DNA from 4 places in the Kurthia sp. 11kri321 genome. Region 1 is predicted to be linked to each of the others. Evidence: riboswitches for the same ligand, from Rfam matches in the RefSeq annotation. Region 1 holds a riboswitch; each other region holds the start of a gene.

Evidence for each region. Region 1 has a riboswitch for S-adenosylmethionine ahead of ASO14_RS01705 (bifunctional homocysteine S-methyltransferase/methylenetetrahydrofolate reductase). Riboswitches for the same ligand answer to the same signal wherever they lie in the genome.
Region 2: another riboswitch for S-adenosylmethionine. It lies ahead of metA (homoserine O-acetyltransferase MetA); the one in region 1 lies ahead of ASO14_RS01705 (bifunctional homocysteine S-methyltransferase/methylenetetrahydrofolate reductase).
Region 3: another riboswitch for S-adenosylmethionine. It lies ahead of ASO14_RS09045 (methionine biosynthesis PLP-dependent protein); the one in region 1 lies ahead of ASO14_RS01705 (bifunctional homocysteine S-methyltransferase/methylenetetrahydrofolate reductase).
Region 4: another riboswitch for S-adenosylmethionine. It lies ahead of ASO14_RS07220 (cyclase family protein); the one in region 1 lies ahead of ASO14_RS01705 (bifunctional homocysteine S-methyltransferase/methylenetetrahydrofolate reductase).

The regions. Positions count from the first base shown of each region.
Region 1 is NZ_CP013217.1:308,548-316,282, forward strand. It holds gene ASO14_RS01690 (Na+/H+ antiporter) at 1-1,842, opposite strand, end outside; gene hemG (protoporphyrinogen oxidase) at 2,018-3,427, shown strand; gene ASO14_RS01700 (class A sortase) at 3,450-4,115, shown strand; SAM riboswitch class I at 4,301-4,409, shown strand; gene ASO14_RS01705 (bifunctional homocysteine S-methyltransferase/methylenetetrahydrofolate reductase) at 4,502-6,358, shown strand; gene metH (methionine synthase) at 6,339-7,735, shown strand, end outside.
Region 2 is NZ_CP013217.1:1,606,460-1,614,194, forward strand. It holds gene ASO14_RS15280 (Cna B-type domain-containing protein) at 1-382, opposite strand, end outside; gene ASO14_RS08300 (elongation factor G) at 645-2,570, opposite strand; gene metA (homoserine O-acetyltransferase MetA) at 2,676-3,584, opposite strand; SAM riboswitch class I at 3,656-3,768, opposite strand; gene ASO14_RS08310 (aminotransferase class I/II-fold pyridoxal phosphate-dependent enzyme) at 3,932-5,092, shown strand; gene ASO14_RS08315 (amino acid permease) at 5,140-6,537, opposite strand; gene ASO14_RS08320 (aspartate aminotransferase family protein) at 6,561-7,735, opposite strand, start outside.
Region 3 is NZ_CP013217.1:1,762,748-1,770,482, reverse strand. It holds gene ASO14_RS09075 (DegV family protein) at 1-810, shown strand, start outside; gene ASO14_RS09070 (GDSL-type esterase/lipase family protein) at 968-1,780, shown strand; gene ASO14_RS09065 (YpmS family protein) at 1,773-2,354, shown strand; gene msrA (peptide-methionine (S)-S-oxide reductase MsrA) at 2,373-2,909, shown strand; gene msrB (peptide-methionine (R)-S-oxide reductase MsrB) at 2,899-3,333, shown strand; gene ASO14_RS09050 (PLP-dependent transferase) at 3,380-4,546, opposite strand; gene ASO14_RS09045 (methionine biosynthesis PLP-dependent protein) at 4,539-5,660, opposite strand; SAM riboswitch class I at 5,737-5,843, opposite strand; gene ASO14_RS09040 (SH3 domain-containing protein) at 5,986-6,543, opposite strand; gene ASO14_RS09035 (methyl-accepting chemotaxis protein) at 6,724-7,735, opposite strand, start outside.
Region 4 is NZ_CP013217.1:1,395,402-1,403,136, reverse strand. It holds gene ASO14_RS07230 (Ig-like domain-containing protein) at 1-234, opposite strand, end outside; cobalamin riboswitch at 359-540, opposite strand; gene ASO14_RS07225 (transcriptional regulator) at 666-827, opposite strand; gene ASO14_RS07220 (cyclase family protein) at 1,033-1,791, opposite strand; SAM riboswitch class I at 1,864-1,967, opposite strand; gene ASO14_RS07215 (NAD(P)H-dependent flavin oxidoreductase) at 2,033-2,998, opposite strand; gene ASO14_RS07210 (tyrosine-protein phosphatase) at 3,017-3,760, opposite strand; gene ASO14_RS07205 (tyrosine-protein phosphatase) at 3,774-4,517, opposite strand; gene ASO14_RS07200 (PTS sugar transporter subunit IIC) at 4,903-5,940, shown strand; gene ASO14_RS07195 (MurR/RpiR family transcriptional regulator) at 6,067-6,915, opposite strand; gene ASO14_RS07190 (MupG family TIM beta-alpha barrel fold protein) at 7,085-7,735, opposite strand, start outside.

The DNA.
Region 1 (7,735 bases):
GACTTTTTTTCGTAGGCGTTCGTATGCTTTTTGATATTCAAAAAGAATAACGGTGTATAGCTCAGGATGATCTGATTTTTTTCGTTTTTCTTTTAAATAATCGATTGCTTTTTTATAAGCGTGTCGACGAACATCTTGACGCATGAGAACATACGATAGATATTTTTCTTTTTCGTTATTATAATGCTTTTTAGCAATAGATAACTCGCGTAAAACTTTTCGTAATGTAAACAATCCACGTTTCCAAGTGCTAATCGACAGCATTTTTTCGCGATCAGATATAGAATGTAGTAATGACTGGTACATATGTTCATCAAGTTTATGATCTTTATACAATCCATTGATATAGTCACGTTCAACTTGTAATACATTCAAGCGAATACGTTCTAATTTTGGTGCATGTTTTGAACTACCTGAATCATCTGCATTGGCTTCTAATTGTGTCTGTCTGAATAGATGTTGTAAATTATCAATTAAATCATAAATAATATAACGATTTTCCTCGTTAATTTTTGATTGCATCTTTTTTACAGTTTGCACTAACACAAAACTTTTCGCCTCATGGAATGACAGCTGACCTTCTTTTACAACCGTCATTTCTTCTTTATCCGTTAGTAACGGTAAGAAGGCTGTAGCAATAATCAGTGTGAAAAGAATAACACCAGAAGCTAAAAATAAGATTAAAGATCGTTCTGGAAATGGTTCTCCTGTATCGAGGAAGAATGGTAATGATAAAATCCCCGCCATTGTGACAGCACCACGTACACCAACCAAACTACTAATTAGACTCATTTTCAGCGTTGGTTTTTCATCTCTTTTTCGCTTGAATTGCCACAGTGCAAATAAATGTGACCAAACGAAGCGTATAAGAAGAATGATTGCACCAATTGCAGATGCATAAAGAATTAAAATCCAATTATCGATTTGTGTATCTAAAATCGATTGCTTCATAGATAATGGAATATTTAAACCAAGTAATAAGAAAACAACGCCATTTAAAACGAATAAAACGATTTCCCAAGCACTCTCTGTTAGTACTTGTTCTTCTGCAAGGACAGTTTCGGTTTGTTCTTTAAAAATAGCTTGAATAATCCCTGCAATGACAACGGCGATAACGCCAGAAGCATGAAAAATATTTTCCACAATGAGATAAATGATAAAGGGCGTTAAAATTTGATAAAGTGTGTGGAAAACAGCATCTCGTATGCCAGCACGTCTAAAAGCAAATCGTAATTCAATTAGAACAAATCCAAGAACTAAACCTAAAATCCCTCCTGCTAAAAACGTATAAGAGAAATTTAAAATGGCACTTTGGAATGAAAAATACCCTGATACAGCTGCAGCAACTGCATATTTAAAAGCTACTAACCCTGAAGCGTCATTGATAAGTGATTCCCCGCGTACAACACTTAAAATCTTTTCAGGTATTCGAATACGTTTTGCAATGCCATTTACTGCAACAGGATCAGTAGGAGATAGGATGGCAGCAAGTGCAAAGGCAGCAGGGAGTGGAATTGTTGGCACAAGCCAGTGAATAAAATACCCACCGCCGATCGTTGTGATGAGTACCAGTACGATGGCATTCCCTAAAATAGGTAGTCTCATACTCCATAATTCTTTGCGTGGAAAATAGCGTCCATCATTGTATAATAACGGCGCAACAAAAAGTAATAAAAACCATTCGGTATCGAGTTCTAAGTCTAAGCTTGGAACGAAAAGTGCTAAAATAACACCGAGACCAATTTGAATTAAAGCAGTCGGTAAAAATTTTACATAGTGGCTAATAATATTAGACGCTAGTAAACCGATTAATAAAAAGAGTGTAATCATTAATAAATTCATAGCAAGACCCTTTCAAAATAGGATTAATTTAAGGTTACCGTAAATGGAACAAAAAGCTAAATTAAACGCTTGCGTATTTGAAAAGTGTTCAAGAGTTTGTAAGATAAAACAATGTGGTTCCGAGTCAATTTGATTTATACTAAGGAAGAACATGAATGAACGGAGATGACAGACGTTGAGAAAAGTAGTCGTAATTGGTGGCGGTATTACCGGAATGAGTACGATGCATTACTTGCAAAAACAAGCCAAAGAACAAGGGTTGGACCTCGCTTTGACATTGATTGAAAAAGACGCACAAATCGGTGGTAAGATGGTCACAAAACAACGTGATGGTTACTTAATGGAAGTTGGTGCAGATTCCATCGTGTCGCGCCATGCGAGTGTTCGAAAATTAATCGAAGAATTACAATTAGAAGATCGAGTTGTTTATAATGACACAGGCGTTTCATATATTTTAACTGAAAATCAGTTACATGCAATTCCAGAAGATAGCGTGTTTGGAATTCCTATGAATGAACAAGCATTAAATAAAAGTACGCTTATTTCAGAAGAAGGAAAAAAAGCTGTTTTACAAGACTTAGAAAAAACCGAACTTCCTTTTACAACAAATCATTCGGTCGGAGAATTTTTAACATATTATTTAGGTGAAGAAATTGTTCAAAAACAAGTCGCACCTGTTTTATCTGGTGTCTATTCAGGTGATTTGAATAAATTAACAATTGCTTCTACTTTACCCTATTTATTTGAATATAAAAATGAATTTGGAAGTATCATGCGTGGATTTGAAGCAAATAAAGCGTTCTACCAAGAGAATGCCAAAAAGAAATTCATCTCGTTTAAAAATGGCCTAGTAGAATTATTTGAACGAATCGAAGAAACACTAGAGAACGCGACGATTTTAAAAAATACGTCGGTGGAATTGTTAAAACAAGACACGAATGGGTATAAGATTCAAATAGATACGGGTGAATGGTTAGATGCAGATGAAGTCGTATTAGCTGTACCGCACCAAGTCGCACAAAAACTATTGAAGGAAGAGCCTTTCCAACGTGATTTTGAAGAACTACAAACGGGTTCTATTATTACAGTTTACTTGGCTTATGATTTACCGAATGATGTGCTACCAGCAGATGGTACAGGATATATTGTATCATCAGGTAATGATGTAGATTGTAATGCATGTACATGGACAAGTCGCAAATGGCGTCATACTTCTAAAGAGGATAAGTTACTTATCCGTATGTTTTATAAAAAGAATAATCCTCGTTTTGAAGAATTTTGTCAGATGACAAATGATGAATTAGCACAAATAGCACGTCAAGACATCGAAAAAAGCTTAAAAATAATAGATGAACCAACATGGATTGATGTAAAAAAATGGTTTGATGCGATGCCAATTTATAATTTACAACATAAACAAGCAGTTGAACGTATTGAAAAACAAATGGTGAAATATCATCCACATGTACATTTAGCTGGTTGTTCGTATTATGGTGTGGGGATTGGTTTATGTATTCAAAATGGTGAAGAAGTTGCTACGCGAGTTATGAATCAATTTATTCAAAGACAACGAGAATTCGTATAAAGTGTGAAAGGAGGATTCCATAATGAACAGGAAATTAAGTTTAACGATTGGCATTGTTTTGTTTGTTTTAGGTGTTGCACTAATTTTCAATAAACAAATTATGGGGTTCATCGTGTCACATATGAGTAATCAAGCAATTGAGCAGTTTGATGAACAAAAAGCACAAAATGCGGATGACGTAAGCTTTGATTTTGGTAATGTGGAAAATATTAGCTTACAAGATGTATTAAAGGCACAAATGAATCAAGGTGATGTACATTCAATTGGTGCATTAAGTGTTCCCGATGTATCTTTACAATTGCCTATTTTATACGGAATTTCAAATACAAATCTAGCAATTGGCGCAGGTACATTAAAGAAGGATATGAAAATGGGGCAAGGTAATTATGCATTAGCAGGTCATAATATGAATAATGATAAAACATTATTTAGCCCTTTAACGAAAGCAAAAAAAGGAATGCTTATGTACACAACGGACTATAAGCGCGTGTATACGTATAAAATTACAAAAATCTTTATTACAGAAGCAACTGACGTTCAAGTTATCGAAAATCAAGCTAAAAAAAGACTACTTACGCTCGTTACATGTAATTATGATGGTTCGAAACGATTAATTGTACAAGGTGAGTATGTCAATGCGCGTGATTTTGATTCAAATGCTGGCGATGCATTTACGATAAAAAAATAAAATATGAAGCGTATGAGATGTGAAAAAATCTCATACGCTTTTTTTAATACCTATTACTGAATTTACGAAATATTGTGATAAAGTAAGCGCTTTTTCGTACAATATTTAGCTGAAAGTGGTAGAAGCTATTGACGGTACTCTATTTAAGAGGTATGATTCTTTTAATATTTTAAAAATTCAATAATTTCTTATCAAGAGAAGCCGAGGGACTGGCCCGACGACGCTTCAGCAACCAGCCATTTAGATGGTCAGGTGCTAATTCCAGAAGGACTTATGGTTCTTAAAAGATAAGAAGGCTAATTTTCAAGTGTCAGTTCAAACCTTCTTATGCAATGTAAGAAGGTTTTTTTATAGCTTTTTTGAAATGAAGGAAGGATGGGGAGTGTATGGGGTTACTAGAAGATTTAAAGACAAAGGTATTAACAGCAGATGGCGCAATGGGGACACTGCTCTATTCATATGGGATTGATTTTTGTTATGAAGAACTGAATGTTCGAAAGCCGGAAGTAATTGAGAATATTCATAAACTATATATTGAAGCGGGCGCTGATGTCATTCAGACGAATACGTACACAGCGAATACGATTAAGTTAGCTCGCTACGGTATTCAAGATGAATATGAAGCACTGAATCGTGCGGGTGTAGAGGTAGCGAAAAGAGCTGCAAAGAATGGCGAGTACGTACTTGGAACAATTGGTGGAATTCGAGGTATTCGTAAGGATGAACATTCACTAGATGAGATTATTGAATCACTTGTTTTACAAGCAAAAGTATTACTTGATGCAGGTGTAGATGGTTTACTACTCGAAACATTTTACGACTTAGAAGAGCTTGAAACATTAGTGAAAACAATTCGCATATTCTCAGATGGACCGATTGTAGCGCAAGTTTCGATGCATGACCCAGGGGTTTTATTAAATGGAATGAAGTTGAATGATGCACTGCAACATTTAGAAAGAGCTGGAGCTGATGTTGTCGGTGTGAACTGTCGGTTAGGCCCGTACCATACAGTGAAGGCGCTTGAAAATGTTGAGCTACCAAAGAACTCGTTCTTATCTGCGTATCCGAATGCAAGTCTACTCGATGTAGAAGAAGGAAAAGTGGTATATGAATCAGAAGCAGAATATTTTGGGCGCGCTGCAGTTGAATTACGTGATGAAGGGGTTCGCTTAATTGGTGGATGCTGTGGAACAACACCTGAACATATTCACGAAGTGAAGAAACATTTATCAGATGTTTTACCAATGGAAAATAAAGAAGTTATCACAACTAAAGAAGAAGTGATTCGTGAAGCTAATGTGTCTAAATTTGAACCACTTCACGAGAAAGTAAAAAAAGGGCGTTCCATTATCGTTGAACTTGATACACCGCGCCATTTAGAAACGGAAAAGTTTTTAGAGGGAGCAGCGATTTTACAAAAAGCGGGCGCCGATATTGTCACAATGGCAGATAATTCACTTGCTTCACCGCGTGTATCGAATGTGGCGATGGGATCGATTTTAAAATATGAAAAGAATGTACGAGCATTAGCACATATTACATGTCGTGACCGTAATTTAATCGGGCTACAATCTCATTTGATGGGCTTAGATGCATTAGGTATTCACGATATTTTAGCTGTGACAGGTGATCCAACAAAGGTAGGGGATTTCCCAGGTGCTACAAGCGTCTATGATGTATCGAGCATTGAATTACTACAATTAATTAAAAAATTAAACGAAGGTATTTCTTTCTCGGGAAAACCACTACGTAAAAAGGCAAACTTCTCTGTAGCGGCAGCATTCAATCCGAATGTACGTGTCGTCGAACGTGCCATTCCACGTTTAGAGAAAAAGATTGAAGCAGGTGCGGATTATTTCATTACACAGCCTGTTTACTCAAAAGAGAAAATTATTGAAATTTATGAAGCAACAAAACATTTAGATACACCGATTTACATCGGAATCATGCCACTAACAAGTTTACGAAATTCTGAGTTTTTACACCATGAAGTGCCAGGCATTAAGTTGTCAGGTGAAGTACTTGAACGTATGAAAGCAGCAGATGGCGATAAAGAACGCGCACAGGCAGAGGGTGTCCAAATTGCGAAAGAATTAATTGACACAGCTGCATCACTCTTTAACGGTATTTATCTGATTACACCGTTCATGCGCTACGATATGTCTGTTGAATTAATTCACTACATTAAGGAATTAGATGAAAAGGTTAAGGGAGGAAGTCACGTTGTCGAAACATCTCATTGAAGAAAGAATTAAAGATCATATTCTCGTATTAGATGGTGCGATGGGTACCATGTTACAAAATGCGAATTTAACGCCAGATGACTTTGGGGGCGATGAATATGATGGTTGTAACGAGAACTTGAATTTAACACGACCGGATGTTATTGCAGGAATTCATCGTGCTTATTTTGAAGCAGGAGCGGATATTGTCTCAACGAATACATTTGGTGGTACACCACTCGTATTAAATGAATATGATTTAGGTCATCAAGCAGTTGAAATTAATAAACGTGCTGTCGAAATTGCCAAAGAAGTAGCAGAGGAATTATCGACACCTGAGTGGCCACGTTTTGTTGCAGGTGCGATGGGCCCAACGACGAAGACATTATCTGTAACAGGTGGTATTACATTTGACGCGTTAAAGCATGACTTCTATGTACAGGCGAAAGCTTTGATTGAAGGCGGCGCAGATGTACTACTCCTTGAAACATCACAAGATATGTTGAATGTAAAAGCAGGTACACTTGGTGTTAAGCAAGCTTTTGAAGAACTCGGTAAAGAAATTCCAATTATGATTTCAGGTACGATTGAACCGATGGGAACAACACTTGCTGGTCAAAGTATTGAAGCCTTCTATATTTCAATTGAACATATTAAACCACTATCAGTTGGTTTGAACTGTGCGACGGGTCCAGAGTTTATGACTGACTACTTACGTTCATTATCTGAACTAGCAACAAGTTATGTTAGTTGTTATCCGAATGCGGGTTTACCAGATGAAGAAGGGCATTACCACGAAACACCTGACAGCTTATCGAAAAAGCTTGCTGGTTTCGTTGAAAAAGGTTGGTTAAATGTCGTAGGTGGTTGTTGTGGAACGACACCGGACCATATTCGTGCGATTCGTAAAGTGGTAGAAAATGCACCGCCACGACCATTAGAAGAAAAAGAACCGCATCATACAGTTTCAGGAATTGAAGCACTTGTATATGATGACTCTATGCGACCACTATTTGTAGGAGAACGTACAAACGTAATCGGTTCACGTAAATTTAAGCGTCTAATTATCGAAGGGAAGTTTGAAGAAGCAGCTGAAATTGCACGTGCTCAAGTGAAAAACGGTGCGCATGTTATTGATATCTGTTTAGCGAATCCTGACCGAGAAGAATTAGAAGATATGGTTAACTTCATGAAAGAAGTCGGACAAAAAGTAAAAGTACCATTCGTTATTGACTCAACAGATGAAAAAGTAATTGAGGAAGCTTTAAAGTATTCACAAGGTAAAGCGATTATTAACTCCATTAACTTAGAAGACGGCGAAGAACGCTTTGATGCTGTTATTCCAATCGTGAAAAAATATGGTGCGTCAATTGTTGTTGGAACAATTGATGAGAAGGG
Region 2 (7,735 bases), 1.3 Mb from region 1:
GTATATAATAATACGAATCTTTGTTACCTAGTACTTTTGCTTTCGCAACTTCTTTTCCATCATTACTTAAAGTAAAGTCAAATTGATTCACAATAATAAATTCTTTTGGGATTGAGAAGTTTAAAACATCTCCTTTTTCAAACGTATTATCAGGTAAGTTCCACTGATAATCTAAATCGTATGTTTTTCCAACTTCTAATGTCCCGTTATTTTCAATAACTGTTCCTGAGGGCGTCCTCATTTCAACATCTGTAACATATTGATCACCATTAAATATAACAGCCTTTGTTGCATTATCATCTCCTGCTGCAAATACATAGGGGTTAATTAATAGCGTCGAAATTAAACATAAGCTACAGAGTATACTGAGCCATTTTTTCATACATAACGCTCCCTTTCATAAATTTCTTTAACTTACAATGTCTAAGAATGTATTCCCCTATTCATATTTACAGAAAACATTCAAATTACTATAATCCAACATTTTTTGGTGATATACTTCATTTAAGGTTAATTTTGTGCGATTTTTAAGATATAATATATTTTTCCTAGTTATTTAGTTTTAATATATATATGGCTATATTTTTCTTAATCTAAAAAGAAAAGACTTCATTCCTAATAATTCTGAATGAAGTCTTTTTATTTTATTCAATAATTGGACAGTGCATCGCTTCTTTGGCTTCTGTCCAATGAACGGAATAGCCTTTTCCTTTTGCACAAAATACTGAATTTGAACTGTACTCAGGGTCAGCATCTTTTTGATACGCCATTTGCTCTATTACTTCCTCTGCATTATGACACACATCATAACCATCAACACGGAGTTGCAGACTACCTCGACCATTCGTTGAAGCAGCAAACTGAATTGGATAGTCACGCATCGTTGCGACTGGCGCACGCCCTGTCATATACACCTGTTCACCCATAAATTGTGGTTCATCTACTTGTGCATGACGATTCGTTACATCTGTGACAATGCGTCCAAATAGTTCATGATGCACCTTCAATGAAAATGAATAATACGGTTCAAGTAATTGATTTTCAGCTTGTTCTAATCCTTGACGCAAGGCACGTAATGTCGCTTCTCTAAAATCACCACCTTCTGTATGTTTCGGATGCGAACGTCCTGTTAAAATCGTTACACGTAAATCAGTGATTTCAGAGCCTGTTAAAATACCACGATGTTTTTTTTCAATGAGTGATTGTTGAATCATATTTTGCAGTCCGATTGCTAAATCATTCGGGTGGCACTTGCTCGTTACTTCAATTCCAGCTCCACGTTCATTTGGTTCGATTTGTAAATGCACCTCTGCATAATGCTTTAACGGTTCAAAATGGCCGTATCCTCGTACCGTCTGTTGAATCGTCTCTTTATAGATAATTGTCGGTTCTGTAAATGCAATTTGCTCGCTAAAACGTTCTTCAAAAATTTGCTGTAGCACTTCTAATTGAATCTCACCCATAATATGAAGTGTTATTTTCTGTATTTCTTCTTGCCATGTCACACTAAGTGCTGGATCTTCTGCTTCTAACAAACGACAATATGCTAGTAACTCTTTTGGATGTAAGGCGCCTTCATAAACAATTTGTGTGCGCATCGTTGGACGCAAATCTATTTCATAAGAAGGCGTAAATTCACCTACTCCCATACCAACTGTTGCTTCTTTCAAACCAATTACCGCTACCGTATCACCTGCTTCCGCTCGCTGTAATTCCTCAAATTTTTTACCGTGATATTTACGAATTTGTGTGATTTTAAACCAATTCCCACCACAGCGTACATCGTCTCTTACTTTCAACGAACCTTGATGAATTTTTATAAAAGCCATACGTTGATTTTGTTCAATGTGACGAATTTTATAAATCATTCCTTGTAACTCTCCCGATTTATGCTGTGGCTGGAGCAATGTATCTAGCACTTCTAATGCAAAATCGATGCCTTCATCTTTTAATGCTGAGCCATATAAAATCGGTGAAAGTTCTTGTACCATGAAAGCTTTTGAAAGCCTTTTTTGCCATTCGCTTTCGGATAAACTTTCTTCTAAATAGTCTTCTAAATATTGCTCATCTCGTCCTGCAAATTCTTCTATTCCTGTTGCCCAGTCATGAAATGGTAGTGCATATTCCATTAATTCTTGTTGAATTTCTTCTGTCACTGTTGCTGCATTGGCACTAATTAAATCCATTTTATTAACGAAAAACAGTGTAGGAATACGATATTTTCTTAGTAAACGATAAACTGTTTCTGTATGTCCCTGTACACCGTCTGTTCCATTTAATAGAAGAATTGCCCCATCCAGTGCCATAATCGAACGCTCCATCTCTGCCGCGAAGTCGACATGTCCTGGTGTATCAATCACCGTATAATCATTTTCTCGATATGTAAAAGTGGCCTGTTCCGCAAAAACGGTAATGCCACGCTGTTGTTCAATCTCATGCAAATCTAAATGTGCATTTTGATGATCGACACGCCCAATGGTGCGAATACTTTTCGTATGAAAAAGTAATTGCTCTGAAAAGGTGGTCTTCCCTGCATCTACATGTGCTAAAATGCCAATTGTTTTCTTCATTGTCTTTCCTCATTTCTTATCAAAGCGTCTCTACTATGAATTATATCATGTCCAATAATAAAACCATCTTCTTTCGAATATACACGAAAAAAGATGGTTTGCTGTTTATTCCCATTCATACGGTGTTTCTTGGTACACATAGTAATTCAACCAATTGGAGAATAATAGATGCGTGTGTGAACGCCAACGATTCAACGGTTTTTTCGTTGGGTCGTCGTTCGGGAAATAGTGTTTTGGTACTTGCGGTTCGATGCCCTTTGCAACATCACGGTCATATTCTTGCTTTAATGTATCTGCATCATATTCTAAATGACCTGTAATCATAATTTGTTTTTCATCACGCGATACGATAATAAATGCCCCTGCTTCGTCTGATTCAGACACGAGTTCTAAATCAGGATGGTTTAAAATAGCCTCTCTTGAAACAGAGGTATTACGTGAATGTGGTGCTGTATATACATCATTAAATCCGCGAATTAACTTAACGGTACTATCATGCACGATGTGATCGAACACACCCGAACATTTTGACGGTAATGTATATTTTCCAATACCATAATGATAGTAGAGTGCCGCTTGTGCGCCCCAACAGATATTCAAAACAGACGTGACATTTGTTTTCGTCCATTCCATAATCTCGACCATCTCATCCCAAAAATCAACTTCATGGAATTCAAATAATTCAATTGGCGCTCCTGTAATAATCATACCGTCAAATTTACGGTGTTTTACATGTTCAAACGTCGTATAAAATGACTCTAAATGATTTTTACTAACATTTTTTGATTCATGTGTCGCCGTATTTAAAAACGTAACATTCACTTGAAGTGGTGTATTTCCTAAAAGACGTAGTAGTTGTAACTCGGTCTTTTCTTTTTCAGGCATTAAGTTAAAAATTAAAATATTTAACGGACGAATGTTCTGGCTTGTCGAACGCACTTCGTCCATAATGAAAATCTTTTCCTCTTTTAAAATTTCAGTTGCTGGTAGCCCACTTGGTATATTGATTGGCATGATGAAACTCCCCCTTTAATATAAAAAAACCTCACTCTTTGATAAGAATGAGGCTACACATATGTATCCGACTCTTATCTATCAGAAGCATAATGGAGCTTCTGTAGGAATTAGCACCTTTCTGTTTTAAACAGAGGTTGCTGAAGCGTCATCGGGCCATTCCCTCGGCTTCTCTTGATAAGACAATATTGAATTATTAACTATCATAGCAGAACCATCCTTTAATAGCAAACATTTCTGATAATTCAATAAAATCTCTCGTTAAAAAACGTAAATAGTGTTTTTAGTCAAATGCAATATGGTAAAATAAAGAAGAAATAAGCGAATTAAAGGAGTGACACAACATGATGACGATGCATCGTTCAACATTAATGAATCAATTTCCGAAAGCCATTTTCGGTAGTTTAAAAGCTGCTGCAAAAAAGAAAGCGGCAACAGGCACAAAAATTATTGATTTAAGTTTGGGAAGTCCTGACTTACCACCTGCTCAAATTGTGCGAGAAGAATTAGCAAAACAAGCTGAAAAGGCTGATAGTTATGGCTATACACTCGGTGGAACGGAGCGATTCCATGAAGCAGTTGCCAACTATTATCAACGTCGTAGTGGTGTTGAACTAAATCCACAAACAGAGATCATTCAAACGATGGGTTCTCAGGAAGGACTTGTACACTTACCGCTCGCATTTTGTGATCCAGGAGACATTGTACTCACAACGGACCCTGCCTATGTAGCTTATGCTGCAGGGATTCACCTCGCAAAATGTGAAGCGTATGCGATGCCATTAACAGCTGAACATCAGTTTTTACCTGATTTTGATGCCATTCCAGAAGATATTTGTGCACGCGCGAAAATGCTCATTTTAAATCTTCCAGGGAATCCCGTTCCAGCAATGCCTTCTATCGCATTCTTTGAAAAGGCGATTGCTTTTGCGAAAAAACATAACTTAATCGTCATTCACGATGCCGCCTACTCAGAATTCTATTTTGAAGGTACAAAGCCGCTTAGCTTTTTAGAAGTACCCGGTGCAAAAGAAGTGGGTGTCGAGATTAATTCACTTTCTAAGAGTTTTAGCCTTGCAGGTGCCCGTATTGCGTATATCGTTGGAAACGCTTCCACCATTGAAACATTGGGCGAACTCAAATCACACCTTGATTATGGTACATTCCGCCCAATTCAAGATGCGGCATGTGTTGCACTCGACAATGCGGAAGCAATTACAGATGAACTGCGCATCATTTTTTCAACACGTCATCGTGTACTATCAGAAGGTCTTGAAGCAATTGGTTGGGAACTCGCACCATCTGCTGGTGGTATGTTCGTTTATGCGAAGTATCCGCAACAACAGATGGATGACAAAGAATTTGTCTATCATGTTATTGAACAAACAGGCGTTGTACTTGTACCCGGTTCGATCTTCGGTGCATCGGGTAGAAACCATGTACGCATCGCACTCGTTCAAGATGAAAAACTATTACAAGAAGCTGTTTCAAGACTCGCAACTTTATAAACAGAAAAAGTCTGAATCCCATCATCAATAAGGATTCAGACTTTTTATTATTCAAGCGGTGTTTCAGGTTCTGGTTGTAACAGGTCAACAGGTGCTTTTTTACGTTGTGTAAAGTAATACATAAGCATGACTGCCGCTACAATGACTGCTGTAAAGAGAATTTGAGAGCGCATACTTGGAATGAAGAACATCGCTACAGCAAGTCCTCCTACCATAATCATCGTACCAATTGTTAAATACGGGAATAACCACATGCGTAATACAAGTTCATGTTCTGTCCCCTCTTTAATCGCACGACGGCGCATAACAAGCTGAGAAGCTGCAATGATGAAATACATAATTAATGTAATCGCTGAACATGAATTGACTAAGAACATGAATACCGCTTCTGGCGATACATAATTCATAATTACGGCAATATACGAGAAGAATGTACTTGCTAAAATCGCATAAACAGGTGCGCCGCGCTTATTCAACTTTAAGAAAATTTTCGGTGCTTGTCCTTCTTCTGCTAAAGCAAAAGACATACGAGATGTTGCATACAGTGCTGAATTCAGACAAGATAATACAGCAGTTAAAACGACAAAGTTCATAATTTGCGCTGCTGCTGGAATACCGACATAGTCGAGTACTGCAACGTAAGGACTTGTTAAAATACTCGATGAATCCCATGGAAGCAACGTCACAACGACGGTAATCGAACCGACGAAGAAGACAAGAACACGCCAGATGATTGAATTCGTCGCTTTTTGTACGGCATTCACCGGTTCAGCAGATTCTCCTGCTGCAATCGCCACAATTTCAGTACCCATGAATGAGAAGATGACAATGACAACACCCATCATGACTGCGCCAAAACCATTCGGTAAGAACCCACCCTGCCCTACTAAGTTCGTAAAGCCAACTGATGAAAAGCCTGGTACGATGCCAAAAATAATAAATGCACCGATTGCTAAGAATGCAATAATACTAACTACTTTAATTAATGAGAACCAGTACTCGAATTCACCAAAAGCCTTAACCGATACTAAATTTGTAACAGTTAATGTTAAAGTTAAGATTAAACTTAATAACCAAAGCGGAATCCCATCATACCAATATTGAATGATGGCGGCTGCTGCAGTTGCTTCTAGCGCGATTGCAATTACCCAGAAGAACCAATAAAGCCAACCAACTAAAAATCCTGCCCATTTTCCAAGCGCCTGACTTGCATAAATCGCAAATGAGCCACTCGATGGGTTTTTAGCTGCCATCTCCCCTAACATACGCATCACGAGGACAACAATGGTACCAGCAATCACATACGATAAGATGGCGCCGGGTCCAGCTAAGTGAATAACTGAACCACTCCCCATAAAGAGTCCCGCACCAATAACACCAGCGATGGCAATCATCGTCATATGCCTCTTTTTTAACCCCTTTTGTAACGATTGACCTTCATTCATCTACAACACCCCTTTATGCTTTGCTATTTATCCCAAATGGCTTTCACAACGGTATCGACAATCGTTTGTAAATCTTCATCACTTGTATTAAGTGGTGGTGATAATGTCAGGACATTATTATATCCTGCAACAGTTGCACCGTTCTTTCCAATGATGACGCCTTGTTGTTTACACGCTGCGATGATGTCATTCACAACCTGAACGGCTACAGGTTGTTTTGTCTCTTTATTTTCTACTAACTCAATACCAATTAATAAACCTTTTCCACGTACACTGCCAACAAGTGCATGATTTTCAAGCTGTTCTTGAAGTATTTGTAAGATTTCTGCTCCCTTAATAGCTGAGCGTTCAAATAGTTGTTCTTGCTCCATTAGCTCAATGTTTTTAAGCGCTGCTGCACAACTCGCTGTTGCACCGCCAAATGTATTGACATGTCGTAAATAGTCATACATCTCACTACCATTGAATGCTTCATAGATTTCTCGCTTCACAGCAGTTGCAGATAGCGGTAAGTAACCACTTGTAATCCCTTTTGCCATTGTTACAATATCTGGTTTTACACCGTAATGCTGATGACCGAATGGCTTTCCTGTACGTCCAAAACCACAAATTACTTCATCAACAATGAGTAGTGCATCATGTTTTTCACATACTTCTTTTATACCGCGCATGTACTGTTCATTCGGTACAATGACTCCGCCACCTGTAATAATTGGCTCCATAATCATAGCTGCAATCGTCTGACCCATCTCCCATGTCATGACATGATCGACTGCTTGAACAGAAGGAAGTGCAGTCGGTTCAGATGCTTTTTCTGGTTGACGGTACTCATCAGGCGGTGCAACATGTAAAAAGCCCGGCGCAAGCGGTTCGTATTTGTATTTGCGTTCTGCTTGACCTGTTGCTGCTAAAGAGCCCATCGAATTTCCATGATATGCACGATAGCGCGACACAATTTTATACTTAGATGCTTTTCCTTGTTGCGCATAATATTGGCGTGCAATTTTGAAAGCCACTTCATTTGCTTCCGAACCACTATTTGAGAAGAATACTACATAGCCACCACCTAATAATTCATTTACTTTCTCTGCGAGTTGAATCGCTGGTGGATGTGATTGCGATAATGGCGCATAAGCATTTTTCATCATTTGATCGTAAGCAGCTTTTGCGATTTCTTCACGACCATAACCAACATTTA
Region 3 (7,735 bases), 1.5 Mb from region 1:
ACAAGTGGAATTACAAAAGAAGATATAGCAAAGTATGACATTCATATTGTACCGTTATCAATTCAATTTAATGGACAAACATATATAGACGGTGTTGATATTACACCTGAACAGTTTTTAGAGCGTATGGGAGAGTCAAAAGAGTTACCAAAAAGCTCACAGCCAGCAGTAGGTGTATTCGAAGAATTATTTAATGAGCTTGGTAAAGATGGCGATGAAGTATTAGTCATTACGATGACAGGTGGTATGAGTGGTACTGTAAAATCTGCAGAGGCAGCCGCAGCTATTTCAGATGCGCATGTAACGGTTGTTGATTCACGCTTTACAGCTGGAGCGCTAGGATTCCAAGTATTAGAAGCAGCGAAAATGGCGCAAGAAGGTCAACATTTAGATGACATCTTAGCTCGTATTGAACATGTAAGACAAAATACACACCTTTACGTAGTAATTGATACATTAGAAAACATGGTAAAAGGTGGACGAATCGGTAAAGCGACGAGTCTAATCGGTTCTTTACTCAACATTAAACCAATTGCGAACTTAGAAGGTGGCGAATATAATCTTGTAACAAAAGTACGTAGCTACAAAGCCGTTACAAAGTATTTGTTTAAGCAATTTGAAGAAGATACAGCAGGCAAAAAAGTACTTGGTGTGACAATCGAGCACGCAAATGGTATGAAGATGGCTGAACCTCTTGCCGAACAAATTCAAAAAAGTGGATTCAATGATTTAAAGTACAGTTTTACCTCGCCAATTATTAGTACACATACAGGTCCTGGTGCAATTGGTTTTTGTTACTATACTGAATAATATCCCTTTTAAATAAAAGAAAACATTGTTACAATAAAAGGAAGTTAAGACGTTTTGTATGTGTTTTCAATCGACGAATCGTTTATTGAGAAATGAAAGAGATGAGAATCGCACAACAGGGCGATTCTCTTTTTCGGTTCAGAAAGGTGGAACGTGTTTGAAAAAGTATCATATACTTCTACTCGCCTTCATGTTACTCGCGTTGACAGGCTGTAGCGCAACGGAAGCAATTCGTGATACAGGGGTATTTAGTCGAGAAAAAGTATTACCTAAAAAAGAGATTGAACTAGTTGCATTAGGTGACTCCTTAACTGTAGGTGTTGGAGATGAAAAAGATGCAGGTGGTTATGTGGGGCGTCTTGCAAAAGAGATGCCAGAAAAAATGGATGGCGTTGAGAAAGTAAACATTACGCAAACTGCTAAAAAGGGTAGACGTTCAGATCAATTACTCACGCAGTTAAAGAGTGGTGAAATCAATGATGCATTAAAAAAAGCAGACATCATTACGATGACCATAGGTGGAAATGATTTGATGAAAATTTTAAGAGAAAATTTCACCACTTTAGAAAGACAGCATTTTGATACAGAACGCCCGAATTATGAAAAACGTTACATAGAAATTTTTAAATTAATTCGTGCGCAAAATCAAACAGCACCGATTATTGCGGTGGGCGTATATAATCCTTTAACTGTATATGCAGAAGATACATCTGAGTTTGAAAAAATTCTAGATGAATGGAATCAAGATATGAAAAATATCGTAGAAAAAGATGCATATGCCATTTTTGTACCAACTGTAGATTTATTTCATACAAATAAAGCAGAAGTTTATAGCGATGACTATTTTCATCCGAATGCAAAAGGGTATACAAACATGAAGAATCGTATTTTTGAGACATTGGATACAGTAAGTGTCTATAAAAAATCAAACGGTCGCATGAAGATGAAGGGAGAAACAGTAAATGAATAAATGGAAAGTGGCATTCCTTACACTTTTAACATTGATTATACTTGGGTTTGCTGCACTTATTATTTTAATGTTAAGTGGTAAAGAAGACATGCCAAAACCAGAAGCGATTAATCGAACAGGTAGTAGTGTTAATATTTCAACAACACCAAAAGAATTTGAGGATTTAGCGAATACACTCATTCAGAATTCAAATGATACAAAGAATATTCAATTATGGTTAGAAGTAGATAAGGAATTGATTTTAAAAAGTAATGTAGAAGTATTAGGTGTTACAGTACCTGTTACGCTTGCTTTTGAACCAAAAGTAGACGATAAAGGGAATTTAGAGTTATATCAAACAAATGTAAAAGTCGGAATGCTTGATTTACCATCTCGAACAGCTTTACAATTGGTAAGAGATAGTGGTGGCTTACCCGAATGGTTGACAATTCAGCCGAGCGAGAAAACAGCTTATATTGACCTATCTTCATTCAATTTACCAATTGATGGTGTAGGAACAGCGCATTTACGTGCGAAAACCTTTAATCTAGAAAAAAAAGAAATTACGCTACAAATCGTTATTCCTAAAAAATAATGAAAAGGAGTGAAATCGATGGCTACTGAAAAAGCAATTTTTGCAGGTGGATGTTTTTGGTGTTTAGTAAAGCCTTTTGATAAAGAAGAAGGGATTATTCGAGTCCTATCAGGTTATTCTGGAGGACATACAGAAAATCCAACATACGAAGAGGTATGCCTCGATTTAACAGGTCATTATGAAGTGGTGGAGATTGAATATGACCCAACAATTTATCCATATGAAAAATTAGTGGAAACATTTTGGACATTAATCGACCCAACCGATGAAGGCGGGCAATTCTATGATCGTGGCTCATCTTATCGAACAGCTATCTTCTATACAACAGAAGAACAAAAACGCATTGCAGAGAAGTCAAAAGCAAAGTTACAAGCCTCTGGGAAGTTCGGACATGAGATTGTCACACCAATTTTACCAGCGAAAAAATTCTATTTAGCAGAAGAATACCATCAATATTATTATCGTAAAAATCCAGAGCATTATGAACGCTATCATGTCGGTTCAGGACGCGCTGCTTTTCAAGAGAAACATTGGGGGACTCAACATGAAAAATAAAGAAGAACGTTTAAAAGAATTAACACCATTACAATATCACGTGACACAAGAAGAAGGAACAGAGCCACCTTATCAAAATGAATATGATAATCATTTTGAAGAGGGAATCTACGTGGATATCGTATCGGGTGAACCATTATTTTCTTCAACAGATAAGTACAATTCAGGTTGTGGTTGGCCTGCTTTTGCCAAACCAATTGATGAAACAGAATTGACAGAATTAGAAGATCGTCGCTTACTTAGTGTTCGTACAGAAGTGCGTAGTAAGGAAGCAGATTCACATTTAGGACATGTCTTCCCAGACGGTCCGAAAGAATTAGGCGGTCTACGCTACTGTATCAATTCAGCGGCACTTCGCTTTATTCCAGTTGCTGACTTAGAAAAAGAAGGTTACGGTAGATATCTAGTACTATTTAATAAATAAAATAATGAAGAGGACCTCAGCTCACGCTGAAGTCCTCTTTTTCTATTTATACAGTTACTTTTGCTTTTTCAAGTGCTTGTGAAATATCTGCAATTAAATCGTCAACATGTTCAAGTCCAACAGATAGACGAAGTAAACCATCTGTAATACCCCGTTTTTCACGTTCTTCTTGTGGAATGGCGGCGTGACTCATCGTAACAGGATACGAGAGAATCGACTCGACACCACCTAAACTGACAGCGAAGATTGGGATTTGCATGCTTTCTACAAATACTTTTGTGAAGTCACGAGTTGGTAGTTTAAATGATAGAACGGCACCTCCAGAAGTACTTTGACGTTGATGGATGTCATAACCAGGATGTGTCGGTAATCCTGGGTAGTAAACATCGACTACATCTTCGTGTTGCTGTAAAAATTCTGCGATTTTTTGTGCATTATGTGACGACATCTCAAGTCGTGCATGTAATGATTTAATTCCTTGAATGACAGAGAAGCAGTCATGTGGTCCAAGAATACCGCCCATCCCGTTTTGAATCGCGTAAATCGCTTGACCGAGTTCTTCGTCTTTTGTGACAGCGAGCCCTGCAATGACTTCACTATGACCACCTAAAAACTTCGTCGCACTATGCAGTACAACGTCTGCTCCTAAGTCGAGTGGTTTTTGATAAAGAGGTGTCATAAATGTGTTATCAACGAATGTTTTTAATTGGCGCTTCTTCGCAATTTTAACGACACCTTCTAAATCCGTAATCCCAAGCAGTGGATTTGCAGGTGTTTCAGCATAGAGTACAACTGTATTCGGCTGAATCGTTGCTTCAATCGCTTCTAAATCCGTGAAGTCAGCGAAGGTATGCGTAATCCCGTACTTCGGTAAAAGCGTTGTTACAAAGCGATAAGTACCACCATATACTTCGTTCGTTACAACAATATGGTCACCAGCATTTAATGTAAGTAAAGCTGCTGAAATGGCACCGATTCCTGAAGCAAAAGCAAAGCCACGTGAACCATTTTCAAGCTGTGCAATTGTTCGCTCAAGTGCATCGCGCGTTGGGTTACCAGAACGACTATAATCATATGGGCCAAAAGCATCGAAATGCTCTTGGTCGAAGGTAGAAGAAGCGTAAATTGGTACATTAACAGCTCCCGATTTTGCTTCGTAATCATGTTTTGTAGCACCTGTAATTAACGTTGTTTCAATTTGTTCTTTAGTCATGTACAACAGCCTCGCTTTCTAATACGTTAAATACGTTTTGTAAATCCGCAATTAAATCTTCTGCTTCCTCAATGCCAACTGAGAAACGAAGAAGTGAATCATCTACGCCACGCGCATTGCGAATTTCTTCCGGAATGTCTGCATGTGTTTGCGTTGTTGGGTACGTAATAAATGATTCCACACCGCCTAAACTTTCAGCGAAAGCAATCAGTTTTAAATTACGTAAGAATGGATCAATCTGTTTTCCAGATTGTAGACGGAAGGATACCATGCCACCGCGTCCAGCATATAAAACGTCACGTATATGTGGCGACTTCTCTAAAAATGCCACAATCGCCTGAGCGTTTGCTGTATGTTGTTTCATACGAAGGTGTAGTGTTTTTAAACCGCGAAGTAGTAACCAGCTATCAAAAGGTGAGAGTGTCATACCAATCGCATTATGTTGTAAGAAAAGACGTTCACTTAGTTCAGTACCTTTTGACACAACCAGTCCTGCTAATACATCATTATGTCCACCAATATATTTTGTGCCACTATGCATAACAATATCTGCACCTAACTCAATTGGGCGTTGATAGTACGGTGTTAAAAATGTATTGTCGACAATCAATAAAATGCCATATTTTTTCGCAATTTTCACACATTCTTCGATAGAAATTTCCTGCATTAAAGGATTCGTCGGCGTTTCTAAGAAAATCGCCTTAACAGGATGTTCAATAACAAGTTGTTCCACCTCTTCAAGAGATGAAAAGTCGTTAAAGATTGCTTGAATACCATATTGTGCTTCATATTGTGTTGCCAGTCGGTATGTGCCACCATATAAATCCTCCGGGTAAATCACTGCATCACCTGTTTTAAATAGCGAGAGGATTAAATGAATTGCAGCCATACCGCTACTACAGGCGAAACAAGCATCTCCGCCTTCTAAACGTGCAAATTCCTCCTCTAATACCGATCGCGTTGGATTTTTTGTACGCGTGTAATCAAAGCCTGTTGATTCTCCAAGACCTGCATGGCGATAAGCAGTTGAAAGGTAGATTGGAGCGTTGATTGCACCTGTTTTTTCATCTGAATGTGTTCCCACCTGAGTTAAAAGTGTTTCGATTTTTGTCATTGTCCTCATCCTTTTTTGTGTAATAAAAAAAGTTTTCTTCTAATAGTAAGAAGAAAACTCTATGTAAGAGTGATTCTTCTTATCTTCAAGAACTGCGTCTTACTGGATTTAGCACCTGTCCCTTTAAAGAGGGGGTTGCTGAGATTTCATCGGGCCATGTCCCTCCATCTCTCTCGATAAGAAAACCTATTTAATTAATCGATTATTAGTCAATTAATGGAATCTTACCATGCAAACAGCGAAATTTCAAGCTAAATTAAATAATTATTCAGAATTTAGAGAAGATAAAAAAAGAACCGTAGTCTAAACTACGATTCCCATTTGATTATTTTTTTGTCATTGTTACAAAGTCTTTGTAGACGTAATTTTTTTGACCGTTGAAGTCGAACTCAACCCAACCAAATTTACTTGTAGAATTCACATGAATTTTCGTACCTTTTTTCAAAATACCAAGTGATTTTCCTTTTGTTGAAGCTGTTTTATAGTAATATACATTCGATTTAATTGTCGCATTTGCAGCTTTTTTTGAAGGAACTTTTGATACAAGTGTGTCAGTTGTTGGTTTTTTAGTTGTTGTTGGTTTCTTTGTTGTTGGTTTTTTCTTTGTATTCAACTTCACGTGATCTTTTGAAATATAAGCCAATTTATTATTGAACTTCACTTGGTACCAATATGTTGTTTCTTTATAAATCGTAACATTTGTTCCTTTTGTTAATGTACCAAGATTTTTTGATTTTGGTGTAGATGCCGCACGTACGATTACGTCTTTTGACACAACACCTTCTTTTTTTGTGGCAGCAAAAGCTTCCGTAGCAGGTAAAGTATAAGGTAGAGTAGCACCTGTTAACATCCCAAATGCTAATACGTATTTTGTTAATTTCATTTTGAATCACTCCTCGATTGCTTATACTAGCACTTTTTATCATAAAAGAATAGGGAATATCCGTTTATGTTGCGAGAAAAATGTTATTTTATGAAAAATAGGGCATTTGATATGGAAATAAAAAACAAAGACTAGGACAGAAGCAAAGTAAATACTTAGCTAGCCTAGTCTTTGGTCAGATTAAATTTTAAATTGTTGAACTAAATCACGTAATGAATCTGCTTGACGTGACAATTCTTCAGAAGATGCATAAATTTCTTGAATAGATGCAGAGCCTTGTTCAGCCGCCGCTGCCGATTGATCCGCTTGATGTGCTGTATGTTCTGCCATCGAGTTTACTGCGATGAACGACTGCATAACATCTTGACTGACATTCTTCGTCTCAGCGATTCGCGTTACCATGTTTTCAATAATACGAATCGTTTTCTCTGTCTCGCGTGTAATGGCATCGAATGTTTGAATCGTTTCATTCGTAATTTCGACCCCTTGAATGACTTTCGACACGCCAGCCTCATTTTGCTTGACCATGACCGAAATCTCGTCTTGAATCGTGTGTACAATCGTTGCTACTTCACTTGCAGCGCGTTGTGATTGTTCTGCAAGCTTTCGGACTTCATCTGCTACAACCGCAAAACCTTTACCATGTTCACCTGCACGTGCCGCTTCAATCGCCGCATTTAAGGCAAGTAAGTTCGTCTGTTCAGCAATACTCGTAATCGTTCCGATAATCGATGTGATCTCCTCAGAACTTTCACCAAGACCTGTGACAGTTTGGTTCGTATTCGCAATAACTTCTTCAATCTCCATCATCGATTTTGCAGACTGTTGGATTTTATTTTGTCCTTCTTTTGCTGCTTCACGCATTGTCGCTGAAGTTTGACGTAAATCCTGTGCATCATCATTCAGTTGCAGTGTTGTTTCTTCTAGATGTGACATTTTGTTAGATGATTGCTCCATTGAACGAATCGTCTGTTCACTGCTCTCTGCGATTTCCGCAGTTGAGTTCGCAATCTGTTGAATTGTTGTCGCGTTTTCCTGTGCAGAAGCAGTCAGTTGTTGGCCACTTGCAGATACATTCTCTGTTAAAGCACTGACTTTTCGCACTAAATTCGCAATCGACTCAATTAATGTGTTTGTACTAGCAGAGATTTGACCAAATTCATCGTCATTTTTAATTTCAAGACGTTTTGTT
Region 4 (7,735 bases), 1.1 Mb from region 1:
TACAGCGTAATTTGAACGCGCAAAATTAAGTACTGCATCTGAACTTTGGTAAGTTGGTGTTGATACATCTGGTAATGAATAATAATAGTTCGATGTTGCTTTTAATGTATTCGCTACATCAACTTTTTTAACTGTTGGTACTTTTGCTTCTGCTTGTAAAGCCGTTGCTGGTACAGCTGAAACGACTAAAGCTGCTGATAATGTTGCTGGAATCACCCATTTTGATTTAAACATAAAAATAACCCCCAAATTGTTTTGATTTGGAGGATTAGCTAACACGAAAAGCTCACGTTCTAAAGACATGAAGAATTATGTAACAATATTTATACTTACGTGCGTCTAATCCACCCCTCGAAGATTGAAACGAATGATGAAAGCAGGTCTCCTGGCTCTATGATCACATTACTTTGACAACTTCCCGTATAAACACAGTGTTTATATGTCATTTCATCCCATATTACAGTAGCGGGGCTGCATCGGATTTTCACCGATTTCCCTATTATCTAGCCTAAAACTAGCACTCTCATCTGAAAGAATATTCAATTATCTTAATAGAAAGTATTCCATACTCTATAAAAAAAGTAAATAACTTTTCATAAAAGAAGGTCTTAGGACATACAAAAACCTCTACTTTACACATTAAGTGGAAAATAGAGGTTTAATACCTAGCTAATCTCTTGAATTGTGGCGTCTCTCTTATACTCATTAAATGCATACAATTGCTCCTCTGTTAATTGTTTGACATATAAATGGTAATTCATCGACTCCAACCCATAATTTTCGCAAGCCTGACAATATATTTGATAACCTTCCATAAAGTGTTCCATTGAACATCTCTCCTTTTGTTATATAACAGTTTTATTTGTTGTACTTAATATATAACAGATGAAAAAAGATGTCAACTCATTTTCTGAAAATTCAACGAAAATATTTGGTTTACATAATAATATTATTTTTGAAACAAAAAACACCTTGAGATGACAAGGTGTTTCCACGACAAATGAGTCTGTATAGTTTAAGACAAATGAGCCTTTATTGATTCGGTGTAATCGCAAATGAGCGTACGGGAAAACCAGATGCTTTTTCAGGTTTAGCCACGATATTAAAGATAACTGCCCCTTTTGCCGGAAGTTGATCTAAATTCGTTAAAAGTTCGACTTGATACGTATCTTGTTCTAAAACGAAATACTCTGCGGCTAATGAGCCATGTTTTCGATATTCTTCACTCGAATCTGTATCAAATGTTTCATGACCAATCGCTTTAATGCCTCGTTCTTTGAATAAAAAAGATAATACTTCGACAGACCAACCTGGCACATGAGCCACGCCTGCTTCATCAATATTATTAAAGATATCATGGTCGGGCCAGCGCTTCGACCAGTCTGTGCGTAATGCGACAAATGAGTCGGCTTCAATGATGCCATTTTGATCCTCAAATGAGAGGATGTCTTCAATCGTTACCGTGTGACCTGGATTCTTTTGTACTTGAGCTGTAATATCTACAACAATAAGTGGCAGTACTAACTCCTGAAGATGAAGTTCCTCGATATAGCGTGTATCTCGTACAAAGTGTATCGGTGCATCAAGATGTGTTCCATACTGACCTGCAAAAGAAAATTGTTGTGCAAAAAAGCCATCATCATGTGTAAAAAGTGTATCGAATTTTGCTGGATTGAATGCATGGAAGTGAGGTGACTGGCTATTAAAGGTATGTGTCAAGTCCACCCATTTCTGCTTTTTCAATGTTTGTAATGCTTGTAAAACATCTTGCTGTAAAACCGATTCGCTCATAACATCACTCCTTTTTAATCTACAAAAAAACCTCTCCTGATAAGAAGAGGTTTTGAATAGTCAAAGGAACTCTTCTTATCTTTTAGCTTACGCTACAGGATTTAGCACAGTTCAATTTAACATTGTCTGTTGCTGAAGGGTCAACGGGCCAGTCCCTCGCCTTCTCTTGATAAGAGATACGATTTTTTTGTTAACTTCATATTACAGTAAGCAAATCGGAATTGCAACTGTTTTCTGAATATTATTTTATTTTTAGATTTAATTGCGTTCTTGCTTCTTCAATTTGCTTCTCAAATTGCTCAAATAAAGTTGCAACAGTTGGAATGGAATGAATGAAACCAATACTTTGACCTGCATATCCAAAACCATCTTGCTGCTCTTCGTAAATATAACGACGGTTTGCTGCACCGCTAATATACTCTTTTAATGCCTCGTATGTAGGCGTCTTTTGTTCAATTTCTAAAATTTCATCTGTGAATGGTGTGTGTAATACACGCGCTGGACCACCAATGGAACGTTTAATAACGACCGTATCCATTTCATCATGTTCAATCAATGCTTGTTTGTACAGTGGTGCTGCATCTACACATTCTTCTGTCGCAATAAAACGTGTCCCAATCTCAACTCCGTCTGCTCCTAGTGCAAAAGCAGATAAGATACCACGACCATCTGCAATGCCTCCTGAAGCGATTACAGGGATGTTGACAGCATCGACAACGCGCGGAACGAGTACATGTGTCCCTAAATCATTTAAACCGAGGTGACCACCGCCTTCTTGTCCAACAACGACAACAATATCTGCCCCTTTTTCTTCGGCCTTTAAAGCCAATTTAACAGAAGAAACGAGTACAAGCTTCTTCATATCGGTGTCTTTCACCATTTCTAATACAGGACTTGGATTTCCTCCTGTAATCGAAATGATTTGAATACCTTCTTCTATTGCTACTTGTACAAAAGGTTCGTAATGTTCACGGTGTCGTCCAATCGCAAAGTTCACACCAAAAGGACAATCTGTTAATGTGCGTGTTTTATGAATTTCTTTTCGTAAATCTTCTGGAGAATCTAAACTGAGTGCTGTCACTTGGCCCAGTCCTCCAGCATTCGAAACTGCTGCTGCTAAATCTGCATAACCAAGATAGGCGAGACCTCCTTGAATAATTGGTTTTTCAATTCCTAATAATTCCGTTACACTTGTTTGCCACTTCATCTCAAAATCCCCCTTATGCTACTCTAAATAGAAATCTTGAATCTCTTTTCTCGTTTGTTCATCAATATGATATTCTTCTTTTAAATACATCTCAATCGTACCGTATTTTCTTAAAATCTCATCATGTACATGGTCGAGCAATGTTTGATTGACTCCTACTAATACCTGCAAAATTTCTGGATCCTTAACAGCTAATTCAAGAGGTTTTTGCCAATATGGTGAATGTTTCTCCATATATTGATTAGTTTCTAAAAAGTCTTGGACAATCGTCGTATAAGGAACACCAAGTATCAAGTACGTAATCATTGAGCCAATTCCTGTGCGGTCTTTTCCTGCTGTACAGTGTTGAATCATCGGTCCTTCATGTGCTTTTAAAATAGAGACGAGTGTTTGATATGCAGGATTTTCAAATGCTAAACTGGCATAAAACTCTTTAAATAAATCCATATTCAATTGCTTCAATAAATCACTACTCGCTAAATCTTCAATCGAAGCAAGATTAAATTGCGATCGACTAGCAGGCGCATGGACGTCATGCACACCTTGTATCCTTGGTGTCGGATGAGCTTCAATCTCACTTTCATCTCGGTAATCAATGATTGTTCGAATATGAAGCGCTTGCAGTTGTTGCAAATCTTTCGGTGTACTCTTACTTAATTCTCCACAACGATAAAGTAATCCTTTTTTCACATGTTTACCTTCAATCGTCGTTACACCACCTAAATCACGAAAATTAGGAATTCCTTCGAATGGTAAAAACATTTAAACGCCTCCATTATTCTAAATAAAAATCTTGAATTGCTTTTCTCTCTGTTTTGTCTATTTGAAACTGTTTTAAAAAGAAATTTTCAATTGTATCAAATTCATTTAAAATTTCATCATATGCAACTAATAGGAAGTCACCATTTACATAATTCATATCCGTTTCTAATTTTTGGCCCTGTAGATTTCGAATCATTACTTTTAACCATTCAGGCATTTGTTCGATAGCATTCTTCTGGCGCTCCAAAAAAGTTTGGACAATTGTTTTCAATGGTACATCCAATAGTAGATAGAGCAGAAATACACCTATTCCTGTACGATCTCTACCTAACATACAATGTTGAAGTAAAGGAACTTGTTTCAGTCGGATTACTTCAATTAAAGGCCGGTATGAATTATTTTTTGCAAGATGTTCACGATAAATACGCATACGATTTTGTGCTTCAAAATAATGGGTACTCGCTTCATAATCTTGTAAAAGTTCTGTAAGCATGAGTGTAGGCATGGATACATGTGAATGAATTGTATGAACTCCTTGGATTTTTAAAGAAGGTTTTTCATTTTGTTCATACTCATTACGATAATCAATAATGGTTTTGATGCCTAATACTTCTTTTAAGTAATAAATATCTTGAACCGTTGCGTTACTAATATCGCCACTTTGAAATAGAAGCCCCTTTTTCACGTTACGACCATCCGAACTTTTTAGTCCACCTAAATCATGAAAATTATAAATCCCCTCAAATTGATATGTCATATTATCACCTACTTTTATAGTTCAATCCATGTATAAACACTAATTTTATATACCCCAAAATCATTATTGTAAATAAAAAAACTTGCAATCTCTTAATGATTTTAGGTCTTTGTAAAAGACGTGCATCATATCTCTTATTATTGATTGAAAAATTGACACAAATGGACTGTATAGCCTTTTAGTTTACATAATAAATTTATTTTATTTATATATTACAAAAATACTTTTCTTTTTTTCATACCAAAATCTCTCATAAAAGACTTAAATATCTATTCCATTCTATAAATATAGAATTTTCTGATATTTCAGTATTGACTGAAATATATAGACAATATAAACTAAATTTACTTTAAAAGAACAGTTTGCTTCGAAAGGGTTTGAGCGTATGAAAGATTTTTTTAATAAGTTACTAACAGGAATGAGCTTAGGTATTGTCGTTTGTTTAATTCCTAATGCGTTGGTGGGGGAGATTCTGAAACTGATGATTCAACACTTCCCTACGATTGCACCGTTTTTACAAACCATTTTAAATGTCACATTAATTGCGATGAGTTTACTACCGGTCGTTATTGGTGTCATGATCGGGATCCAATTTAAACTCACACCGATTCAAATGACGAGTGTTGGACTAGCAACAATGGTAGGTTCAGGTGTCATCACATTTAGCGAAACAGGTATGACGATGGCTGGTATTGGTGTTGTCATTAACATCGGAATTACAGCTGGTTTAGCCGTTGTATTTGTGCAATTTTTAGGGAATAAATTAAAAGATTATACATTATTACTAATGCCTGCTCTATCATTGTTTATTCCAGGTCTAATCGGTTTATTTATCTTACCTTATGTAAAGTATGGAGCAGATGTTGTCGGACTTGGTATTGCGACATTAACAAATCTTCAACCTGTTTTAATGGGCATGTTAATTGCGATGATTTTCTCTATTTTAATCATCTCACCTATTTCAACAATTGGTGTAGCTACAGTTATTATGTTAAGTGGTGTAAGTGCTGGAGCAGCTAATCTAGGTGTCTGTGCATCCGGTGTAGGTATGGCGATTGCTTCTTATCGTGCTAATAATTTTGGTACAGCATTAGCACACGTTGCATCTGCCAAAATTCAAATGCGTAACTTCTTTATGAAACCTAAAATTGCTTCACCGACTATACTAACAGCAGCCATTCTTGGTGCGTTAGCGGGTGTTTTCAATATTACAGGTGATCCCTATTCTGCTGGTTTTGGATTAGCTGGCTTCGTTGGTCCCCTTAAATATTTATCCATTGAACAATGGAGTACGACGAGTATGTTTTTAGCAGCTACACTGTTCATTATTTTACCGATTGTGTTAAACCTTTTATTCATTCGTTTGTTTGAACGAAAAGTGAAGTGGATTGCGCCAGAAGATTATAAAGTAACTTATGAATAAAATAAAACAAAGAAAAAGTCGTCCAATGGTGCGACTTTTCTTTATTTTCATTCAAACAGTTTACATAATATAATTATTTATTAATATAAAAAGAATTACAAAACTGCAATTCTTTTCACATCTGATTTAATCAAAGTGATGATGTATAATTTGCTTAGTTTGATGTAACATATCCGCATGTGTTTCATAATTATCGATAAAATAATGATAATACAATAAATTTACAATATACTGTTGAGCAATAATTGATGTAATCGCAGCAGTACGAATAATATCGATACCTTCTATTTGACTATGGACTAAAACAACCGTCGATTTGGAAGCTAAACGACTTGAAGGGTTGGATACAATACTAATTAGTGGAATGCCTAATTCATTACACACTGTAGCCAATGTATTTGTTTCTTTTCTTTCTCCTGAATTCGAAATGAAAATTCCTACCTTTTTCTTCGGCTTAGCAGTTAGTGCTGTCGCAATCAAATGTGCATCCTCTGTGTGAAGTACGGATTTTCCAAGTCGAATAAATTTTTGAGCTATATCTTGTGCGATAAGATTAGAAGAACCTACGCCATAGACGACAAGTTCATCAGCATTCTTTAATAACTTCGTACAAGATTCAATGATATGATCATCCATTAATTGTTCTGTTTCATTTAGCGCTGCAGTCATACGAAGATTCAATTGGTGTTTAATTTGCTTAAGTGAATCGGTCGCTTTAATCTCTTGTTGTACTTGATTCCCATGTGAATTTTCTGCAGATAACATAATTTTTAAATCAGGAAACCCTTTTGCCCCAACTGATTTACAAAATCGTGTAATCGTCGCATTACTTACTCCTGCTCGTTTTGCTAATTCTTGCGTTGATAAATAAATGACTTCTTGTGAATGAGCTATTACATAGTGCGCAACAGCTTGTTCTGCTTCGGATAGTGTAGATAATTTAAATTGTATTTGAAAAATTAAGTTATTTGACATCTCAAAAGTCCCCCTTACAAAACTGCTCGTTTTACATGATTTTTAACTTTTCTGCATAAATCAGTAAATGTAAACCTCCAGTAATATGTATACATAATCCTATTATATAGGACAAAGTATGTCCTTGTGTAATGAAATTAATTTTACTCTAATGTGAAAAAAGAAACTCTTACGTAAAAGAGATTCCTTTTCTTATAGGCGTATTCATTTCTTCTAGCTTAATTTTCTGATTACATGGGCAAATTGACAATAAAGGCTGGTCCTCTTTTCGAATTTTTCCGATTGTAAAGATATGCTCATTCTTTGGTAAATCTACTTTAACTAGATGTACTTCCCCAGCATACGAACCCATACCTAGCATATTCATCGTAATATCTCCCACTTTTCTCCCTCTAGATCTACCAAACAGAACATTTTCGGAAAAATAAGAGCGACTCTCTTGTAAACGAATAACGTCTCTTGGAAGATCAGGACGTGTATGAAAGGTGAATTGATGAATCGGGTTATGCAATACATAAGAAGTCATGTACAGCGTGATATAATTCGAATGAATCCAATCTGTAAACTGTCTAGTTGCTTCTTCTGATACATCATCATCACTAATGATAATCGTTTGAATCCCTTGTTGTATTAACTCGATTGCATGCGCGAATACAGAGCTTGTACGATGTTTTTCGAGCGTTGGCGCATTGTTTAAGGTTGTAGAGATGTCGCTCATTAGAAACGCGCCTAGAGGGATATTTTCACGCTGTATCAACTGATTCTGTTGTTGAAAGAATGTATCATCTAATCCCGTAAATGGTTGTTCATATCGATCATG